DNA from 3 places in the Viridibacterium curvum genome. Region 1 is predicted to be linked to each of the others. Evidence: predicted binding sites of a transcription regulator. Region 1 holds the regulator's gene; each other region holds the start of a gene.
What was found. The regulator HrcA, encoded in region 1, represses chaperone genes, less so after heat shock. The targets are predictions, from matches to a motif close to TNTTAGCACTCNNNGNCNNNGAGTGCTAANA.
Positions count from the first base shown of each region.

Region 2: the regulator HrcA is predicted to act here: its motif matches at 2,335-2,365, upstream of rpoH (RNA polymerase sigma factor RpoH).
Region 3: the regulator HrcA is predicted to act here: its motif matches at 1,437-1,467, upstream of groES (co-chaperone GroES).

Region 1 covers NZ_BAABLD010000002.1:422,696-427,920, forward strand. The annotation lists gene hemH (ferrochelatase) at 1-1,041, opposite strand, end outside; gene ABEA02_RS03180 (hypothetical protein) at 1,083-1,814, opposite strand; gene hrcA (heat-inducible transcriptional repressor HrcA) at 1,828-2,856, opposite strand; gene ABEA02_RS03190 (NAD kinase) at 2,950-3,846, shown strand; gene recN (DNA repair protein RecN) at 3,881-5,225, shown strand, end outside.
Region 2 covers NZ_BAABLD010000015.1:95,732-103,657, forward strand. The annotation lists gene ABEA02_RS15760 (cell division ATP-binding protein FtsE) at 1-176, shown strand, start outside; gene ftsX (permease-like cell division protein FtsX) at 173-1,069, shown strand; gene ABEA02_RS15770 (patatin-like phospholipase family protein) at 1,188-2,192, shown strand; gene rpoH (RNA polymerase sigma factor RpoH) at 2,414-3,289, shown strand; partial or broken gene ABEA02_RS20190 (pectate lyase family protein) at 3,483-3,722, shown strand; gene ABEA02_RS15780 (hypothetical protein) at 3,743-3,937, opposite strand; gene ABEA02_RS15785 (SCO family protein) at 4,201-4,788, opposite strand; gene cyoE (heme o synthase) at 4,785-5,675, opposite strand; gene ABEA02_RS15795 (COX15/CtaA family protein) at 5,656-6,672, opposite strand; gene ABEA02_RS15800 (hypothetical protein) at 6,716-7,321, opposite strand; gene ABEA02_RS15805 (SURF1 family protein) at 7,318-7,926, opposite strand, start outside.
Region 3 covers NZ_BAABLD010000007.1:236,555-244,480, reverse strand. The annotation lists gene ABEA02_RS07385 (alpha/beta fold hydrolase) at 1-583, opposite strand, end outside; gene ABEA02_RS07380 (winged helix-turn-helix transcriptional regulator) at 750-1,139, shown strand; gene groES (co-chaperone GroES) at 1,555-1,845, shown strand; gene groL (chaperonin GroEL) at 1,899-3,536, shown strand; gene ABEA02_RS07365 (porin) at 3,678-4,724, opposite strand; gene mrtJ (JDVT-CTERM system glutamic-type intramembrane protease MrtJ) at 4,839-5,249, opposite strand; gene ABEA02_RS07355 (choice-of-anchor D domain-containing protein) at 5,246-7,774, opposite strand; gene ABEA02_RS07350 (OmpA family protein) at 7,830-7,926, opposite strand, start outside.

The DNA.
Region 1 (5,225 bases):
GGCGTCAGGTACCGGTTGAGCCAACCAGTCCTGCATGTGACGCTGGGTAAGCGAAACAAGTGCCGAAATGAAGTCGTGACGCTCATTGAGGCAGGACACGTAGTTAAGCGCCTTGCCGCCCTTGGCAATGAAGGCCGCGCGGCATTCGATGGCGATTTCTTCCAGCGTCTCCAGGCAGTCCGATACAAAGCCCGGACAGATCACGTCCACCTGCTTTACCCCCTTGCCCGCCAGCGTTTCCAGTGTCGGCTGCGTATAGGGCTTGAGCCATTCGGCTTTGCCGAAGCGTGACTGGAATGTCACGAGATACTGCCCCTCCTTGAGTCCCAGCGCTTCAGCCAGCAGGCGTCCCGTCTTGTGGCACTCGCAGAAATACGGGTCACCCTTGTCGAGCGAAAACTTCGGCACGCCGTGAAAGCTCATGACCAGCAGCTCGCCACGGCCATTGCTCTGCCAGTGCGCCTGCACGCTACTGGCGAGGGCGCTGATGTAGCCGGGGTGGTCGTGGAAGTTGCGCACGATGCGCAGCTCGGGCTGGTTGCGTAGCTGTGCATAAGCGGCGCCAATGGCGTCGACTGCGCTGGCCGTCGTGCTGGCGGCGTATTGCGGGTAGAGGGGCACCGCCAGGATGCGCGTGCAGCCGCGCGCCTTGAGCTTCTGGATGGCGGAAGCCACGTCCGGCGAGCCATAGCGCATGGCATATTCGACGACGACATTGGCCTGCGCGCCCTGCGAGTAGTAGCCCTGCAGCAGCTTGGCCTGTTTCTCGGTATGTACACGCAGCGGCGAGCCGTCCTTGCCCCACACCTTGGCGTACTTTTCGGCTGAAGCTTTGGGGCGCGTATTGAGGATGATGCCGTTGAGGATCAGCCACCACAGCGCGCGAGGAATCTCGACGACGCGCGGGTCGGAGAGGAATTCCTTGAGGTAGCGCTTGACTGCTGCAGGGGTGGGTTCGTCAGGGGTGCCGAGGTTGATCAGCAGGATGCCGATGCTGGGCGGACGGTCGTGAGCGATCGAGGGTTCGGTGAGATAGGGCATCAGGTCGGGTCAGGCCATTGAGGCTGCAGGCCGGTAGAGGGTCAGCGTCTGTTGGTCGGAGGGTCGAAAGGCGTGCCGGTGCAGTTGGCGGTCTTGCGCAGATCGGCTACTTCACGCAGCTGCTGCTTGATGCTCTCCGGCACAGGTTTGGCTCCGTACTGCATCTGTTGCTCGATCAGCTTTTTCTCGCGGTCGAAGAGTGAGCGGCAGAAGGTTTCGTCGATGTTGCGGTTGGGCGTCTGCAGACGATCCTCACGTGTGATGCCACCACCACGGCGCGGCTCGGTGCTCTCTTCGCTGCTCGAGGCTGACGATGTCTGCACCACGCTGCGTGGCTGGGCGGCGATGAAGCCGCCCGCTCCGGCGCTGGCGGAGGGGCCGGATTGGGTCTTGCGCTCGCCGGTGTCCATGCACTCGCGTTCAACGATGCGGCGCACTTCGTGGGCCGAACCGCGCTTGGCATAGACGTAGCGGGCGAAAGCTTCGTTGGCCGGGTCGCGCGCCAGCTGCTGGTCAATCGTGCGCCCGCCTTCCTTCTCCCAGCGGAATTCTGCGGCTGTCTGACCCTGCTTGCGACAGAACTCATCAACAGGTTTGGCGGGGGCGCTACTGACTGCCGGTGCGGAACTGCCTTCGACAACGACACGGCCCGGTTCGCCCTGGCAGGGCTTGTCCTGGTAAGTGTTGCCACAGCGATAAAGCGTTTGTGCCCCGGCGGAGGCACTGACGGCCAGGAGTAGGGCAGTGAAGAGCAGGGCTGGCAGTCGGGTCACGGCCTGGCGCACCTCAGGACTGATGCGACAGCGCACTGCTGAGCAGCCGCGCTGTGATGTCGACGATGGGAATGACGCGCTCGTACGCCATGCGTGTCGGGCCAATGACGCCGACCGTGCCGACGATCTGGCCATCGACCTCGTATGGCGCAGTGATTACGCTGCATTCGTCCAGCGAGTTGATGCCGGATTCGCCGCCGATGAAGATCTGCACGCCGTCGGCCTTGTTCGAGAGGTCGAGCAGGGAGACCAGACCGGATTTCTGCTCGAACAGCCGGAACAGCTCGCGCAATCGTCCCATGTCGGACGACAGATCGTTCACCTCCAGCAGGTGACGCTCCCCGGAGATGACGTAGCCCTGCTGGTCTTCCAGCGCCTGGCTGCCGGCGTTGATGGTGGCTGTCATCAGCTCGACCATGTCGGAACGCAGCTGAACCAGCTCGTCACGCAAGCGGCCGAGCATTTCGCCGAAGGCGAGGCCCGCGCAGTGATGATTGAGGTAGTTGGCGGCCGTCGTCAGTTCTGAAGCCGTGTAAGGGCGCTGCGTGTGCAGGATGCGGTTCTGCACATCGCCCGACAGGGTCACGATGATCAGCAGGACGCGCGATTCCGACAGGCTGACGAATTCGATCTGGCGGACCTTGTCGGCCTCCTTGCGCGGCGCAACGACGACACCTGCGAACTGGGTCAGTTCGGCCAGAAGGTTGGAGGCGGCAGAAATGACGCGACGCGGCTCGTCAGGCTGGATATGGCTTTCGAGCTCGCGCACTTCGGTCTGCCCGAGCGGCTTGACAGTCAGCAGGCTATCGACGAACAGGCGATAGCCAAGGGCGGTCGGGATGCGACCGGCGGAGGTATGCGGGCTGCTGATAAGGCCCATGTCCTCCAGGTCGGCCATGACGTTGCGGATCGTCGCCGGCGACAGTTCGAGACCCGACTGGCGTGACAGCGCACGTGAGCCGACGGGCTGGCCCTCGCTGATGTAGCGCTCCACCAGGGTCTTGAGCAGAAGGCGGGCGCGGGAGTCGAGCTGCTGGTTCATTGGCACGGGAGACGGGTCGATGAGTCCATTTTATGCGAGTTTGCGGCCGGCCGAGTCCGGAATGACGACCGGGCGATGTGGTTTAATTCGGGTATGGACAACTCTCCCGCGCCGGAATTCCAGGTCGTCGCGCTGATCGGCAAATACCAGAGTGCCGAGGCAGCCGAAGCCTTGGGCCGTCTGTCAGCCTATCTGCAGAAGCGTGGCCTGACCGTTCTCGTCGATGAAGAGACGGCGCGCGTCGTTGGCGGTGTCGGCGGCGCCCAGGTGCTGAACTACGAAGAGATCGGCGAGCAGGCCGAGCTGGCGGTGGTCGTTGGTGGCGACGGCACGATGCTCAACGTGGCCCGCCGCCTCAGTGCCCACACGGTGCCGCTGGTGGGGGTGAACCAGGGGCGTCTGGGCTTCCTGACTGATGTGGGCCGCGAGAACATGCTCGACAGTCTCGGTGAGATCCTTGACGGCCAGTACCTGCGCGAACGCCGCGTGCTACTCGAAGCCGAGGTGCTGCGAGACGGTGCCTGCAAGATGGTGACGACTGCGCTCAACGACGTGGTCATCAGCCGTGGAGAAACCGGCCGCATGATCGAATTCGAGCTGGTCGTCGATGGGGAGTACATCTACTCGCAACGTTCCGACGGCATGATCGTCGCCACGCCGACCGGGTCGACGGCGTACGCGTTGTCGGCCAATGGCCCGCTGCTGCATCCGCGGCTGGCCGGCATGGTTCTGGTGCCGCTCTGTCCGCATGGGCTGACTTATCGGCCGATTGCCTTGTCGCACGACAGCGTGGTCGAGATCACCCTGGTGGCGCCGCACGACGCCCGCATCCATTTCGATGGCCAGGCGCCGTTCGATGCGCGTGGCGGCGACGTGGTGAGGGTGCGCCGCTCGCTGCAGTCGGTGACCCTGATCCACCCGGCTGACTACAGCTACTTCGCCGTGCTGCGCGAAAAGCTGCACTGGAGCGCCAGCCCCAGTTTTTCCTGAATTCCCTTCACTACTCTCGCCTTTCTGCCTCCCCATGCTGCGTCGTTTGCTGATCACCGATTTCGTTCTGGTTGACCGTCTGGAGCTCGACTTCCGTCCGGGCTTCGGTGCGCTGACTGGCGAGACCGGGGCTGGCAAGTCCATCCTGCTTGACGCCCTTTCGTTGCTGCTGGGTGAGCGCGCCGATGCCGGCGTTGTGCGCGCGGGGCGCGAGAAGGCGGATCTGGCCGCTGAGTTCGATCTGGCAGCGGATTCGCCGGCACGCCCCTGGTTGCTGGCGCAGGACTTCAATGCCGACGAAGAGCTGCTCGTGCGTCGCGTTGTCGACAGCGGGGGGCGCTCGCGTGCCTACATCAACGGCATGCCGGCCACGGCAACGCAGCTGCGCGAGCTGGGTGAGTTCATCGCAGACATCCATGGTCAGCACGCCCACCAGGCTTTGCTGCGCGCGGATGCTCAACGCGGCCTGCTCGATTCGCATGCCGGCATCACCGCACTGGCGCGTGAAGTCAGTGGCTTGTGGAAAGAGCTTGCCAACGCTCGTCGCGCGCGTGCAGAGGCGGCTGAACAACAGGCCGGCCTGCAGCGCGAGCAGGACATGCTCGGCTTTCAGGTGAAAGAGCTCGACGAGTTGGCCTTCGCAGCCAACGAGTGGGAGCCGCTGAACCAGGAGCATGCACGTCTGACCCACGCAGCCAGCCTCATCGAGGGTGTCAGCAGCAGTCTCGAAGCGATTACCGATGGCGAGATGCCGCTGGCGGGCGAGACTGAACGCCTGGCAGCGAAGCTCTCGGAGCTCGCTCAGTATGACGCCAGCCTTCGCGACATTGCCGAGCTGCTCAACGAAGCCGCCATCCGGCTAGATGAGGCCGGGCATGCACTCAACCGTTATCGTGATCGCGTCGAGCTTGATCCAGCGCGACTGGTCGAGGTCGAGCAACGCATCTCCGCGATTGTCTCTGCCTCGCGCAAGTACCGCGTACCGCCAGAAGAGCTGTCGGAACTGCTGCTGCAGAGCCGGACGCGCCTTGAGAGCTTGACCGCACTGGCGGACCCCGCTGCGCTGGCTGAACGAGAGAAGCAGTGTGAGGCTGCGTTCCGCAAGCAAGCCGGTGTGCTGTCGGAGAAGCGTGCAAGTGCAGCGCGTCTGCTGAGCGAACAGGTCACGGCAGCCATGCAGGATCTTGCGATGGCGGGCGGCCGTTTTGAAGTCGCACTGATTCCTGAACCTGAAGGTTCCGCAACCGGTCTGGAGAAAATCGAATTCCAGGTGGCGGCCAATCCCAGTCAGCCGCTCAAACCGCTGTCCAGGGTGGCTTCGGGTGGCGAGTTGTCACGTATCGGCCTCTCGATTCAGGTGATAACCAGTGCCTCGCAGG
Region 2 (7,926 bases), on a different contig from region 1:
TTGCCGACGAGCCGACCGCTCACCTCGACCCGGCGTATGCACGTGACATCGCAGCACTGTTTCGCAGCTTCCATGCCGCAGGCGTCACGCTGATCCTTGCCACCCACGACGACACGCTCTACTCGCCCTATGGCGCACGACGCATCGAGCTCGCCCACGGAAAGCTGATGCAATGAGCGAACATCTGGACGCTCTTCAGCAAGCCATCCGCCGGCTCGTCAGCAAGCCGCTGACGGCCTTGCTGTCGGCGCTCGTGGTAGCCATTGCACTGACCCTGCCGGCACTGGGCTGGGCTCTCGTCGAGAACCTCGCTGGCCTGGCACATGGCATGACCGGTGAGCCCGAGATCAGCCTGTTCCTGAAGCACGAAATCACGGGCGACGCGACGCGCGCCGTCGAACAGAAGCTGCGCAACAACCCGCAGATCGCTCGCGTACGCTTCGTACCGCGCGATCAAGCCTTGCAGCAGCTGGCCGCACGCGGGGGCTTCGGTGACGTAACGGGTGCCCTGCTCGACAACCCCCTGCCCGATGCATTCGTGCTCGAACCGCGCGATGACAGCCCTGCCAGCTTCAAAGCCCTGCAGGCAGAGCTTTCGGCCATGCCTGAAACCGCGCTGGTTCAGCTCGATGCCGAATGGGTCGAACGTCTCGCTGCCATCGTACAGCTGGGACGCAGCGCAAGCCTGACGCTGGCACTGCTGCTGGGCACGGCGCTGGTAATCGTCACCTTCAACACTTTGCGCCTGCAGATCCTCACGTTGCGGCACGAGATCTCGGTAAAGTTGCTGCTCGGCGCCACGCGCCCGGCGGTGCGCCGGCCCTTCCTCTACTTCGGCCTGCTGCAGGGCCTGCTGGGTGGTCTGCTGGCCTGGGGGCTGGTGACGCTGCTGCTGCGGTTGCTGGCACCCGCCATCGAAGCGCTGGCCCGCACCTACAGCGTCACGCTCAGCCTGCAAGGGCCGGACGCACTGCAGACCGGCTGCCTGTTGGCCTTCACGGCCTTGCTGGGCTGGCTGGGTGCGGCCATCTCGGTGCGCCGCCACGTGCAGGATGGCCTGGTCGACTGAGCCCGCCAGCGCTGGGCACAAACCCATAGGGGCGCTTTTCTTGCAGCGCAACAGAGTCGCGCCATAATGGCTGGCGTAACGCGCAAGCACGTACATTGCACCCGCCCCGGGAGACTCCATGGAACCACTCAAACTCGCCATTGCCTGTCAGGGCGGCGGTAGCCACTGCGCCTTCGGAGCCGGCGTACTGATCGAGTTGCTGTCACGCATCGACGCTGAAGGCCTGTTGCCTTACAACGGCCAGCGCTACCGCATCGTCTCGCTGGCCGGCACCTCGGGCGGCGCCATCAATGCACTGATTGCCTGGCTGGGCCTGACGCATCCCGTCGGCCCCGAGATCGGTCGCCGCGCACTGACCGACTTCTGGCACGACATGTCGGCCCACTCGGTCGGCGACATGTTCAACAACTTCTTCACCGTGCAGTCACAACGCCTGCGCGAGGTGCTGCCACATGTCGAAAGTGCTCCCAACGTGCTGTCGCGCTGGGCTCAGGAACGCATTCTGGAGCTCCTGCAGAAGTACGTACCCTTCGAGACCCTGCCCTCAATGCTGGGCCCGCACACCCCGAAGCTTCTGATCGGCGCCGCCAATGTTCTGACGGGTCAGGCACACGTCTTCCGTGCCGGGCCGCAGCGCGCGCCGCGTGCCATCGAAGTCCTGGCCTCGACGGCCGTCCCGAACCTCTACAACGCCGTGGATGTCGACGGACAGCCCTACTGGGATGGTCTTTTGTCGCAAAACCCGCCGGTGCGCAACCTGCTGTCGGGCTGCGACCTCGATGAAAAGCCGGACGCGATCTGGCTGTTGCGCATCAACCCGCGCGAGCATTCGGGCATTCCGCAGCGTCTGGCCGACATCACGGACCGCCAGAACGAGATGGCTGGCAATCTGGCGCTGGAGCAGGAAATGTTCTTCATCCGGCAGGTCAACAAGTGGCTGGAGCAAGGCGTGCTCGACAGCAGCGGCTTCAAACCCGTGGTGTGGCAGGAGATCGTGCTGGACGCCAAAGGCGACAACGGCGATTCACTGGACTACGCTTCCAAACTCGATCGCGACCCGGTTTTCATCGAGGGCCTTATCGCCTTGGGGCGCGAAGAGGCACGTGCTTTTCTGGGCCCCTGAAGCAGCCGGCCCGGCCTCGGGGTACTCAAGCCCGCTGCGATGATGCCGATAGACCTGCGCTATGGATTGCGAGATCCATTTGAAATCAGCGCCTTGCGTGCACACTTGACCCATGACGCGCGTGTCGGGAACTTAGACCCTTTGTTAGCACTCAATACATGCGAGTGCTAAAATCGTCTCACAGTGATGTTGCAGTCAACGGTTGCAGAGGGCTTCACACCATGACCACAAACGCTTTGTCCTTCCCGATGCCGAATGCGCTGGGCAGTATCGACCAGTACATTTCAGCCGCCAATCGCTTCCCCATGCTCACTGAAGAGCAGGAGCTGTCGCTGGCGCGTCGCCTGAAGCAGAACAACGATCTAGAAGCCGCACGCGCGCTGGTTCTGTCGCACCTCCGTCTGGTGGTGTCGATTGCCCGTAACTATCTCGGCTACGGCCTGCCTCACGCTGACCTGATCCAGGAAGGCAACGTCGGCCTCATGAAGGCCGTCAAGCGCTTCGACCCGGATCGTGGCGTGCGTCTCGTTTCCTTTGCCATGCACTGGATCAAGGCCGAAATCCACGAATACATTCTGCGCAACTGGCGTCTGGTAAAGATCGCCACGACCAAGGCACAGCGCAAGCTGTTCTTCAACCTGCGCAGCATGCGCAGCCAGAACGGCGAGGCACCGCACAACCTGACCCAGGATGAGGCCAGCGACATCGCGCAGAAGCTGGGCGTGAAGACCGAAGAGGTCTTCGAGATGGAATCGCGTTTCGCCGGTGGCGACGTGTCGCTGGAAGGCTCCGGCGACGACGAGGACGAACACCGCATCGCCCCGCTCGCCTGGCTGGCCGACTCGGCACCAGAACCTTCTGAAGAACTGGCAACGGCTCAACACGAGCGCCTGCAGGACGAAGGTTTGCGCAACGCACTGGCCAGCCTCGACGAGCGTAGCCGCGCCATCGTGCAACGCCGCTGGCTGATTGAAGATGGCGAGCTTGCGGCCACCCTGCACGAACTGGCCGCCGAGTATGGCGTGTCGGCCGAGCGCATCCGCCAGATCGAAGTGAAGGCGATGCAGAAGATGCGTGGTTTGCTATCGGCCAACTGAGCCCGATTCAGAAATGAACCACACAAGGCCGACACCCTGTCGGCCTTTTTTATCGCCCCAACCAGGCCGTTTGTCTCTGGCAAAAACAATAAAAACGCCGATTGACGCCTGACGACCACTCGAAAAACCAGACAAGCGACGCCAAGCCAATCGTTCTTGGTGGCGAAATAGTTCGGAGGGCAAACTCCAGAACACAAAGAACCCCGTAACCTGCCGCAGCGACACGAGCAATTGCGGCTGGTGGGATCTGCGCAACAACAACATCCTGTCACCGGCTGACTTCAAGACCTACAACATCACCTGGGGCTCGGTCGGCAGCGGCGAAAAGAATGCTGACGCGTGGACAACCACCGCTACATTCCCGAAAACGCTGACCTACACGTATGAGCCCGTCAGCGCACAGTGCGTCAAGGACAAGCTGCCGCTGTATGCAGGCGTTGGCAAAGGTGGCGCTCAACTGACAGCAGCGGCATGCGCGGGTAGTGCTTCTTCATCGAGCACCGCCTCGTCTGTAGCGTCGTCGCAATCGAGCAGCAAGGCATCATCCAGCGCAACATCGTCGCAGGCCAGCAGCGCAGCATCATCGAGTGTTGCAAGCTCATCAAGTAGCAGCGCATCCGCAGGTAGCGCCCCCGTCCTGTCCGGCACGGGTGATTACCCGACAGGGTTCAAGAAGTGCTCCGATGAAGGTGCAAGCTGCAAGCCCGCGAGCGGCACAGGCTGGGTCGCATTTGGCCGCAAGGGCAAGTGGGTGACCCAGTATGTCGGTGTCGGCAAGAGTATCGCCTGCACCGTTGCCGCATTCGGCTCGGATCCGGCCGGCAATCCGAACAAGTGCTCGTATCAGAACTGAGTTAGTGCCGCCGCAAGAAAATAGGCCAACCGCGCGGTTGGCCTATTTTTCCGAGCGCTCAGCGCCCTTGGAGCAACAGGGAGAGGTCTGCTGTCAGGCGTTCAGGTGTCTCTCCGTAGCGTACGAACAAACGCGCGCGACCCTTGGTGTCGAAGACGTAGAGTGCTGCGGTGTGATCGACGGTGTAACGCCCACTGGCAATGTCGCCGCGCTTCTCGAAGAAAACATTGAAAGCCTTGGTCACGGCGCGCGTCTGCGCTTCATCACCGCGCAGCGCCACAAAAGCGGGATTGAATGCCGCCGCGTACTTGCCCACCAGCTCGGACGTATCACGCTCCGGATCCACGGTGACGAACACGGTCTGCACACGCTTGCCGTCCTCGCCGAGGCGCTGGGTCACGTCAGCCATCAACGCCATACTGGTCGGGCAGGCGTCCGGGCATTGCGTGTAACCGAAGAACACGACAACGACCTTGCCCGCGAAATCGGCCATGCTGCGCGGCTTGCCACTGGCGTCGGGCAGATTGAGCGCCTTGCCGTAGTCCTGCCCGGTTATGTCGGTACTGTTGAACTGCAGCGGCTTGTTGTCGCACGCACTTAGCACAAGCGTCACACCGACGAGCAAGGCGGCAAGGCTGGCTCTCATTTCAGGTAGTGATCGACCAGCAGGGCCGCGAAAATCAGCGAGAGATACAGGATGGAGAAACGGAACGTGCGCTTCGCCAGTTCGTCGCTGTATTCGCGCAGCAGGCGCCAGGCATAGGCGATGAACACGGCGTTCAGCAGGATGGCGCTGGCGAGGTAGATCCAGCCCGACATCTGCGTTACGAAAGGCAACAACGTGACCGCAGTGAGGATGAAGGTATAGAGCAGCACCTGGAGGCGCGTGAACTCGGCACCGTGCGTAACGGGCAGCATGGGCAGGCCAGCGGCGGCATATTCCTTGGTGCGATAAAGCGCCAGCGCCCAGAAATGCGGCGGGGTCCAGGCGAAGATGATCAGGAACAGCAAACAGGCATCCGCCGACACATCGCCAGTGATGGCCGCCCAACCCAGCACGGGCGGCATGGCGCCCGATGCGCCACCAATGACAATGTTCTGTGGCGTGTAGGGCTTGAGCAGCAGGGTATAGATGACGGCGTAACCGACAAAGGTCGCCAGGGTCAGCCACATGGTGAGCGGGTTGACTGCGTGGTACAGCACCGACAACCCCGCCCCGCCCAGCACGGCAGAGAACAGCAGGGTCTCGGCTGTCGACAGCTCGCCGCGCGGCAGGGGGCGTGCGCGCGTGCGCGCCATTTTGGCGTCGATCTGCTGTTCAATGAGACAGTTGATCGCGGCCGCAGCGCCAGCGACGAAAGCGATACCCAACGTAGCCGCCAGCACAAGACCCGCAGGCGGCAGCCCCGTCGGCACAGCGAGGAACATGCCGATGATCGCGCAGAAAACGATCAGCGTATTGACGCGCAGCTTGGTCAGCGCGAGATAGGCGCGCAGACGCTGCACAGGTTGCTCAAGCAGCGAGCCGTTCATTCCAGATCCTTTCCATGTGCGCTCCGGCACGCACCCCGCGCAAGCGGAAATTGATCCCCACCAGCAGCATGACCAGCAGTGCGGCAACCGCGTTGTGGGCCACCGCTATCGCCAGCGGCAGGCTGAACACCACATTGGAGATACCCAGCGAAATCTGCAGGAGCACCGCGAATGCCAGCCCGAGCGCCAGACCACGCAGCTCTTCATAGCGCATCAGCCGCCATGCGAACATCAGCAGATAGGCACCAACGATGATGGCGCCCACACGATGCGCCCAGTGGATGGCGGTCATCGCCGCCGCCGGCAGGATTTCTCCCTCGGCCGTGCGGCCCAGCTCGCGGAACACGTGGAACGCATTCTCGAAATCCATGCCAGGTAGCCAGCTGTTCTGACAGGTCGGGAAGTCCGGGCACGCCAGCGCAGCATAGTTCGTCGAGACCCAGCCACCCAGCGCGATCTGCAACACCAGCAGCAACAAGGCACCACGCGCAAGGAGTGACAGGCTGAAACCGGCCGCGTGGCGTGCCACGCCCGACTCACGCATCCAGATCCAGGTCAGCGTGCCCAGCACAGCGAGCCCCCCCAGCAAGTGCAGGGTCACGATGGCAGGCTTGAGCAGCAAAGTCACGGTCCACATGCCCAGCATGCCCTGAAAGATCACAATGCCAACCAGCAGCAGCGGGGCCGCCGCCGTCACACCTTCGCGACGCCAGCGACGCAGCGACAACCAGGCCACGATGAGGATCAGCAGACCGAGGAAACTCGCCAGATAGCGATGGACCATCTCCTTCCAGGCCTTGGGCATGGACACCGGGCCATCCGTATCTGCCGCGTGCGCAGCCAGGATCTTCTCCTTGGCGTGATGCGGCGACAGGTGACCATAGCAACCGGGCCAGTCGGGACAGCCGAGCCCGGCGTCGCTGAGGCGGACGTAAGCGCCAAGGACGACGACAAACAAGGCCAGCAATAGAGAGAAGAATGCGAGTTTGCGAATCATGTGTTGGGTTCAACCCGGTCAGACGGCCCAGCCGGGGAGCGGCTCAGCGCGTGTATTTCAGCAGTTTCTGCAGGTCCTTCACGATGCCCTTGGCTTCCGGCGCTGCGGCGTAACGCATCATCAGGAAACCACGCGGATCGACCAGCACGATGCGATCCGCCGGCCCGAGGGCAGCGGCGAGTGTGGCATCCCGTACCACCAGCAGATCCGGGTGGTCGGCCAGCAACGCGGCCTCAGGCGTGGCATCACCCTCTGCCACCCACAACCTCTGCACGCGGTCCATTTCCTTGGCTTGCAACGTACGCACCTGGCGCATGTAGTAGAGCATCTGCCGGCAAGGTTCGGCACAGCGCGCCTCGGCACGCAGAGCCATCACCCATTTACCGCGCAGCTTGTCTGCCAGCACGCCCGATCCGGGCAATTTTACCGTGTCCAGCGCAAGAGCCTGTGGCGGATTGATCAGTTCACCACTGACCGCCACTTTGTCGGAGCGCACGAAATAGAACATCACGAGGGCAGCAACCACGGGCGCGGCGCTGACGGCCAGCAAAAGCAGCAAGGTTCGGCGTCCCTTCGCGCGCTGAGCAAGATCGATCGTGCTGGCGGCGGCAGTGGCCGCATCGGAAGACTGCCGGGAAGGCTGATTCATCGGTTTGATCTCGGACGTCGCCAGGCAAACCAGCCTGACAGACCTGCAGACAGGCAGGCAAAGGCGAACCACTGCAAGGCATAGGCCTGGTGCTTGTAGGCTTCGTTTTCGTGGCGCGGCCAGTCACGCACAAGACCGTCGGCCGCATCGCTTTCTTGCTGGATCACGTAGGGCGCCACAGGCTTGCCCAGTCGCCCGGCAAACAGACCCGGATCGGCGCGCTGCCAGATCTTGCCGGGATCGCGCCCGTCATCGAGGCGAAAGCTCGTCAGGTCCGGTTCGCGTACCCGCCCGATCAGGGTTACAAGACCATCCGGTTGCGCCACATCGGGTAGCTGCGTGCGCTGCGCGCCCGCCTTGACCCAACCACGATTGACCATCACCAACCCACCGGCATTGTCGAGCTGCAGCAAGGAAAGCACCTCGTAACCGGGCTGATGCTGGTAGCTGCGGTTGTCGAGGAACACGGTCTGGCCACTGACCCAGCTGCCACGCAATTGCACTCGCTGCCAGGTCGCCAGGGAAGCAGCATTCTCGGCCGCACGGACTGCCTCGTTGGCCGTTATGCGCGCATGCAGTTCGCGCTTGAAGGCCGCGCGATCAAG
Region 3 (7,926 bases), on a different contig from region 1:
GCTTGACCAGCTTGCCGGGTGGCGTCGTTGCCAGCAGGACAACGTGGCTGACGTCTTGCCCGAACATCGCCATATAGATTTGCGCGACGATGCCGCCGATGGACCAGCCCGCAATGACCACGTCCTTCAGACCCAGTGCATCCACAAGATCCTTGGCGTCTTTCACCATGGCAGCCGGGTTGTAGCTCCTCTCGCCGGTCGACAGCCCGAGTCCCGAATAGTCGAAGGTAACGACTTGAAAGCCCTGTGCGGCGAGTGCGTCGATGAAGGCGGGGTCCCACAGGCCCAGCACTCCCCGGAAACGATTGCACAAGACGATGGGCTTGCCAGAGCCCACTGAACGGTAAGCGAGCTTACGCCCCCCGACTTCTACAAACCGTGTCGTTGCGGTTGCGGAACGGACGTCCGAGTTGCGGCCAGCCTGCGCATTTACAGCGTGGGGCCAGGCAACGGAAAACACCGCCGCAACTGCAGCACCTGCACTGAGGGCCTGACGACGTGATGGCGACTCCAGCTGGCCTTGCTCAACGGGTTGGGTGGATTGGGCAAGCGTTGCCCGCGCTTTGGAAACTGCATCTTTCATGGGTTAGCTCCTTGGTTTTGCGCCAATGGCTTCGGCTGCGGCCCGAATACCGGACCGACAACTTGCATTTTGCAAGTCACCTGACGCACGAGTAACTTGCTTTTTACAAGTCACATCGTACAGACGTCACTTGCAAAAAACAAGCTACGTGCTTAGGATCGGCGACATGATGAAATCGCCCCACAAAAACTCCTGCGTCGAGGGCTATCGCTCTACCTGCCCGATCGCTAACGTCCTGGACATCGTGGGCGACAAATGGACCTTGCTCGTGGTGCGGGACCTGCTGATGGCAGGCAAGCGGCGCTATGGGGAGTTTCAGGAGTCGCCGGAAGCAATACCGACCAATATTCTGGCCGAGCGTCTGAAACGCCTCGAAGCGGCCGGCTTGGTAAAGAAGGAGCTCTACCAGGAGAATCCGCCGCGCGCCGAATACTTCATCACCCGCAAAGGTGCTGATCTGGGGCCGGTGCTGGAAGAGATGGGACGGTGGGGGCTCAAGCACTTACCGGGCACCATGCTGCCTGAGCAGTTCATCGCACCGCAGATTCGCGATTAGCCTCGCGAGCGGGCATCACCCGAACTCTCTGCGGCTTCACTGTCACACCTCACAAAAGGCTCGACATGCCGCTAGCGGGGTATGCCCCCTGCTGCAGGGCACTGAGCAGGCACGATCGAACGGTGGAACTGTTTGGTCGTGCCTGGAGCGGCCGCATGTCCGTACTCGTGGCCACGAGAGGCCCGCTATCTGTTGGGCTGCGCTATCGATCTGAGCGACAGAACGCTCAATCTGGGCGTCGAACGACAGCAAATTTCCGTTTGTGTGCCCCTTGAATTACCGCAGTGCCGCACCTACCATTAGCACTCGCCGGAGTTGAGTGCTAACAATTCATCTGTACGCCTCCTCCCGTTTTCTGGAAAACGCCTCGCGTTCTCTTTTTAATCAAGTGCTTACCCTTATTTCAGGAGTAGAAATGAGCATTCGTCCCCTGCACGACCGCGTGATCATCAAGCGCATCGAAGCTGAGCGCACCACCGCCAGCGGCATCGTTATCCCCGACAGCGCTGGTGAAAAGCCCGATCAAGGCGAAGTCATCGCCGTGGGCAAGGGCAAGATCCTCGAAAACGGCAGCGTCCGCCCGCTCGACGTGAAGGTCGGCGACCGCGTGCTGTTCGGTAAGTACGCCGGCCAGTCCGTCAAGGTCAATGGCGAAGAAGTGCTGGTCGCCCGCGAGGAAGACATCCTCGCCGTGATTGAAAAGTAATCCGCGCCTCGTACGCACCCAAGAATTCCTCAATCTTTCTGGAGTCATGAAACATGGCAGCTAAACAAGTTCTGTTCGGCGACGACGCACGTACCAAGATCGTCACCGGCGTCAACATCCTCGCCAATGCCGTCAAGGTCACCCTGGGTCCCAAGGGCCGCAACGTGGTGCTCGAGCGCAGCTTCGGCGCCCCCACCGTGACCAAGGACGGTGTCTCCGTCGCCAAGGAAATCGAGCTGAAGGACAAGTTCGAGAACATGGGCGCGCAGATGGTCAAGGAAGTGGCTTCCAAGACCTCCGACAACGCCGGTGACGGCACCACCACCGCGACCGTGCTGGCACAGGCCATCGTGCGCGAAGGCATGAAGCTGGTCGTGTCGGGTCACAACCCGATGGACCTGAAGCGCGGCATCGACAAGGCTGTTGCAGCCCTCGTCGCCGAAGTGAAGAAGGCCGCCAAGCCCACCACCACCAACAAGGAAATCGCACAAGTCGGTTCGATCTCCGCCAACAGCGACAGCTCCATCGGCGACATCATCGCCAACGCGATGGACAAGGTCGGCAAGTCGGGCGTCATCACCGTTGAAGACGGCAAGTCGCTGGACAACGAGCTGGACGTCGTCGAAGGCATGCAATTCGACCGCGGCTACCTGTCGCCCTACTTCATCAACAACCCGGAAAAGCAAATCGCCGCTCTGGACAACCCGTTCGTGCTGCTCTTCGACAAGAAGATCTCGAACATCCGTGACCTGCTGCCGGTGCTGGAACAAGTCGCCAAGTCGGGCCGTCCGCTGCTGATCATCGCTGAAGACGTCGATGGCGAAGCCCTCGCCACCCTCGTGGTGAACAACATCCGCGGCATCCTGAAGACCGTTGCCGTGAAGGCACCGGGCTTCGGCGATCGTCGCAAGGCCATGCTGGAAGACATCGCCATCCTGACCGGTGGCCAGGTGATCTCCGAAGAAGTCGGCCTGTCGCTCGAAAAGGCTACGCTGGCCGACCTCGGCCAAGCCAAGCGCATCGAAGTCGAGAAGGAAAACACCACCATCATCGACGGCAACGGCAAGGCTGATGCGATCCAGGCACGTGTGGCCCAGATCGACGCACTGGTCGAAGCATCGACCTCCGACTACGACCGCGAAAAGCTGCAAGAGCGCAAGGCCAAGCTGGCCGGCGGTGTGGCCGTGATCAAGGTTGGCGCTGCCACCGAAGTTGAGATGAAGGAAAAGAAGGCCCGCGTTGAAGACGCCCTGCACGCAACCCGCGCAGCCGTCGAAGAAGGCGTCGTGGCCGGTGGCGGTGTGGCACTGCTGCGTGCCCGCGCTGCTGCTGGCAACATCAAGGGCGACAACGCCGATCAGGACGCTGGCGTCAAGATCGTGCTGCGTGCCATTGAAGAGCCGCTGCGCCAGATCGTCGCCAACGCCGGTGACGAGCCCTCCGTCGTCATCGCCAAGGTGCTCGAAGGCTCGGGCAACTTCGGCTACAACGCTTCGAACGGCACCTACGGTGACCTCGTCGAAATGGGCGTGCTGGACCCCGCCAAGGTGACCCGCACGGCACTGCAGAACGCCGCTTCGGTGGCTGCCCTGGTGCTGACCACCGACTGCATGGTCGGCGAGCTGCCGGAAGACAAGCCGGCCGCTGGCGGCATGCCTGACATGGGCGGCATGGGTGGCATGGGCATGTAATGCCCTTTCGCCCCGGGTCGCACAGGCATTTACTGCGCGGCCTGAGCCCGGTAGATCTGTATCAAAAACAAAACCCCGCCTCGGCGGGGTTTTGTTTTATTGGTGATTATTGATTGATGGCCAATACATCAAGAAAGCATCTCAGAACTTGACGCGCACCCCTGCTGCCGCACTCTGCCCGACAGTCAGATCCTGTACGCGGTCATCCATGCCGATGACGTAGATGTCGATATTGCTGTCGTACGAATACACGTAAGCGGCACTCGTGATGGTGTGGCGGCGTTCGATGGCTTCGCCTTCCGCCTTGGAATAGCCGTACTGGAAAAGGATATTGCCCGGCCCTGCCGGGACCGACGCGCCTACTGAGCGGTTGTCACTTCTGACATGGTTGCCGCAATTCCGGTCTGGAGACGCAAGGCAACGATCACTGGTGCGCGAATACAGCGCAAACAGTTTCATGAAACCGAAGTTGTAGTTGGCCCCCAGCTGCCATGCATTCTCCTTGGTCGGGTCGTTGACACCGTCGTCGACACGCACATCCTGAGCCGCGAATTCGACGCCCAGCAAACCGATGGCCCACACCAGGCTACCCGATGAATATTTGCCGCGCTTGAGGCCCTTCTGCGTGGCGTACATCAGGTTGAGCGTCCCGCCCTCGAAATTCGGTGAGGTGTAGGCAAAAGCACGATCCCAGTAGAAATCCCCCTGCACACCTTCGAGGTTGCCGCTGAAGAACAGCGCACGAATGGGCGGAGAGAAAATGGAATTGCCCAGTGCGTTGAAGCGGTTGGTGGTATCAAACAGGAGAGATTGCAAACGTCCATAGCGAAGGTTGCCGTAGGGGCTGCGCAACGAGACAAAAGCATTGCGTGACAGCATGGGGTCTGAGTCACGACGGCCGGTCTTGCGATCCTGGAAACGCAGGAATGTCTCTGCAGCCCCCGCCACAGTCCAGCCCCCATCAAACCCATAGCTGCCGGTGACGCCCACAAAGCTCGGGCTCAGCGAATTGCTGTTCAACCGCGTCTCGCCGCGGATACCGGCTTGCGCGATGTGGCCATAGGACACGTCGGCAATGCCGTAGTAGTCATAGTCAAACTGTGCGTAAGCGGTACTGCACAGAAGGAGACTCAAGCCCGCCAGCGCGCCGCGCATAGCCCTCAACAACCCCGCTCTCATGTTCTTCATCACTCTCTCTTCACAACATTTGTAACGGCCGCGCCGGCGAGCCGCTGGATTCGATTCTGGAACTACCTGGCGTGCAACTGCCCATCCGCGCGCACGCCGATAATCATCCCGATGTCAGGCCAGGAACAGCCAGACCAGATTCATCAAGGCATGCAGGCACACGCAGGGCGCCACACGGCGCTCGCGCTGGTACACCGCTCCGATGAACAATGCCGGTAGCATTACCAGCAAGGCCGCGACATGACCACGCACCGTCCAGTGCGCAACGGCAAAGGCGACGGCAACCAACAGGTTCGCGCACCATGGTGCAAGCTGCCGCTCGAGCAACGATGCTTGCAGGCCCATACGGAAAATCACCTCTTCCGCCACTGGCGCCAGCAGCAACAGGACGACGGCCTGCCAGGTCAGCAGGGTCTGCCCTGCCATACCCCCTGCCGGGATGAGCAGCGCGCCGGCAAGCAGCAGGGTCCGCCATGGGAAGGCGGACGCCCGACCGCTGGCCTGTGCCTGCCAGGTAGCACTCACGGCTGCTCCCTGTCTTCCGTCGCGCGACGCACTTGCCTGCTGCGATACACCAGCACACCTGCAGCAACCAACACGATCAACCAGAGCGTCGGATCAAAAGGAGATTCGCCATTGGCGATCGAGCAGCCACCGCCCCCACCACCAAGCGTACCGGTGGAGGTCTGAGTCGTACCCTCGGCCTGGCCATTGAGCGTAACGATGGCGTTCGGTGTGTCTGCTGCATTCGACTCGATTCGCAGGCTACCGCCCCCCGCACCCGGCGAGGACGGCAGGAAGGTCAGCGTCACGGCACATTCGAAGCCAGGCGAGAGATCGAACGGCGGCAGCGGACAGGTCTTGTACTGGATGGCGTACTGCCCACTCAGCGTAATCTTGTCGATATGCAAGGCATCGCTTCCCGAGTTGCGCATGCGCAGCTCGACCGGAGCCGACCCTTCACCGACCTTGAGGTAGCCGAAACTCAGTGAAGTTGCCGACAAACTGATGTTCGCCGCAGCACCACCCGAGCCCGTGCCCTGCAGATCAAACGCGCCGGGCGAAGTACCGGTCGACACGACCTGCACCGCAGCCTGCTTGGTGCCCAGCGAAGCCGGCGCGAAGCGCACCTTCACGAGGCAAGTCTGGCCTTCATAGAACGCGGCGCCGACCGAACAACCGCTCAGGTCGACAGTGAAGCTGCTCGAATTCGCACCCACGATGTTGACGAGATTCAAGGTCGCCCCGCCAGGGCCCATGTTCTTAAGGGTCGCCTGTTGCTCGGCAGAGATCGAGCCTGCTGCAACCGTGCCGAAATTGAAGGGGGACGTCGTCTGCCAAGCCAGCACCGGCGCTGCCGTTGCGCTGCCGGAGCCATCCAGCGGTACGGAATGCGGCGAACCTGCAGCGTTGGAGCTGAGATTCAGCGTGCCGGTAATCGACGCCGCCACCGATGCGGGACTGAAGCGGATATCGATGCTGCACGATGCCCCCGCCGCCAACGATGAACCGCAAGGCGATGCTGTCACGAGCGAGAACGAAGCGCCCGAGACACTCAGCGACGAGATGTTCAGCGTCGCCGTACCGGAGTTGGTTAGCGTGACAGTCTTGGCCGGATACAGGCCGCCAACTGTCTGCGTGCCAAAGCTCAGAGTCGTTGGGCTCAGCGAAACCTGCGGTGCAGGAACGGGAATGCCGGTACCAGAGAGCGTAATCAGCTGCGAGCCGTTATTCGCATTGGAAGCCAGTGTCAGCGATGCCGTACGGCTGCCCAGCGCGCTGGGCGAAAAGGTCATGATAATGGTGCAGGTGCCGCCATTGGCAGTCACTGGCGTACCCAGCGCACAAGTGCCGCTGCGCGAGTAGTCGCCCGGGACGCTACCACCCAGAGTCAGGCCACTCCAGCTCAGATCGGCATCCCCGGTGTTGGTTATCGTCACCGCGCTCGCAGCAAGACTGCTGCCCAGCTGCACGCTGCCAAACGTCAATGTGGACTGCGTGAGCGTGATGTGCGCCGCAGGCGCTGCCGTTGAGGTGCCATTGAGCGTGACCGCTTGCGGGCTGCCTGATGCGTTATGCGTCACGCTCAGTGAAGCGTTACGCGTCCCCACCGTACCGCTCCCCGGCGCGAATCGCACAACCAGTGTGCACGAACCCGCTGCAGCAATGACGCCACCAGCCACACAGGTGTTGCCTGCTCCCAGCGAGTAGTCGCCCGACGCCGCGCCAGAGAAGCTGAGTGTGCCCAGCGTCATGCTTGCGTTGCCATTGTTCGAGATGGTCGTGGACTGCGTTGTGTTCGTCCCTTCCATCGTCGAGAAGGTCAGCGTGGACGAAGCGATCGAGAACGACGGGCCCAAGCCGGTGCCGGTGAGCGTGATCGAACGCGACGGTGGCGTAGGGTCCTGACCGTTATTGACGAAAGAGAAATCCAGCGAACCGTTACGCGAACCGAAAGTGGAGGGCGCAAACCGTACGGTGATGGTGCAGGTACCGCCATCTACCGGAACGACACGCGTCGGGCAGGACTCAGCAGTAATGCTGTAGTCGCTGCTACCACTGGTGATGCTGGGGGCGCCGTAGGTGATTTCCGCGCCACGCATATTGGTGATCGTGATGTTGGCCGTGCTGTTGCTACCCACCGAGGTGTTCGAGAAACTCGGGGTGCTGACTACGGCGTTGCGCGCCGACAGCAGGAAATTACGGTACGCCGTGATCTGCGCATTCGAAAGGGTGTAGCCATAACCGGAGTTCGGCGCGGGACCATTACTATCCCCCATTGGGGCGACACTCGCCTTGAGCTTGTTGCGGAAGCTCGTGTCATCGCTCATCCAAGACGCGGACACGGCAAGGATCTTGCCGTAGCTTGAAGAAATCGACGGCGCAACAACGTAATTGCCCGCACTGCCATGACAGCTTACGCAATCGCTGGCCTGCCAGTCTGTCAGATCGCTTGCCTGTGCCTGCAGTCCAAAGCCTGCAAACACGAGGCCGGCGAGCCACAAAGCCGCTCGCCGAGCCCGATACGTGGTGAAACGGATGGATGACATTGCTGACAGACTCCCTGACCTTTATTCGTTTTGGTGTATCGCCACTGACGGGCGATTACATGCAGTCCACTACCCTGAATTCCACGCGACGATCCAGCGCATCGCGAAAATCGTCAGTACCCAGTCCGACCAGCGCCTCACGCGAACCCGCA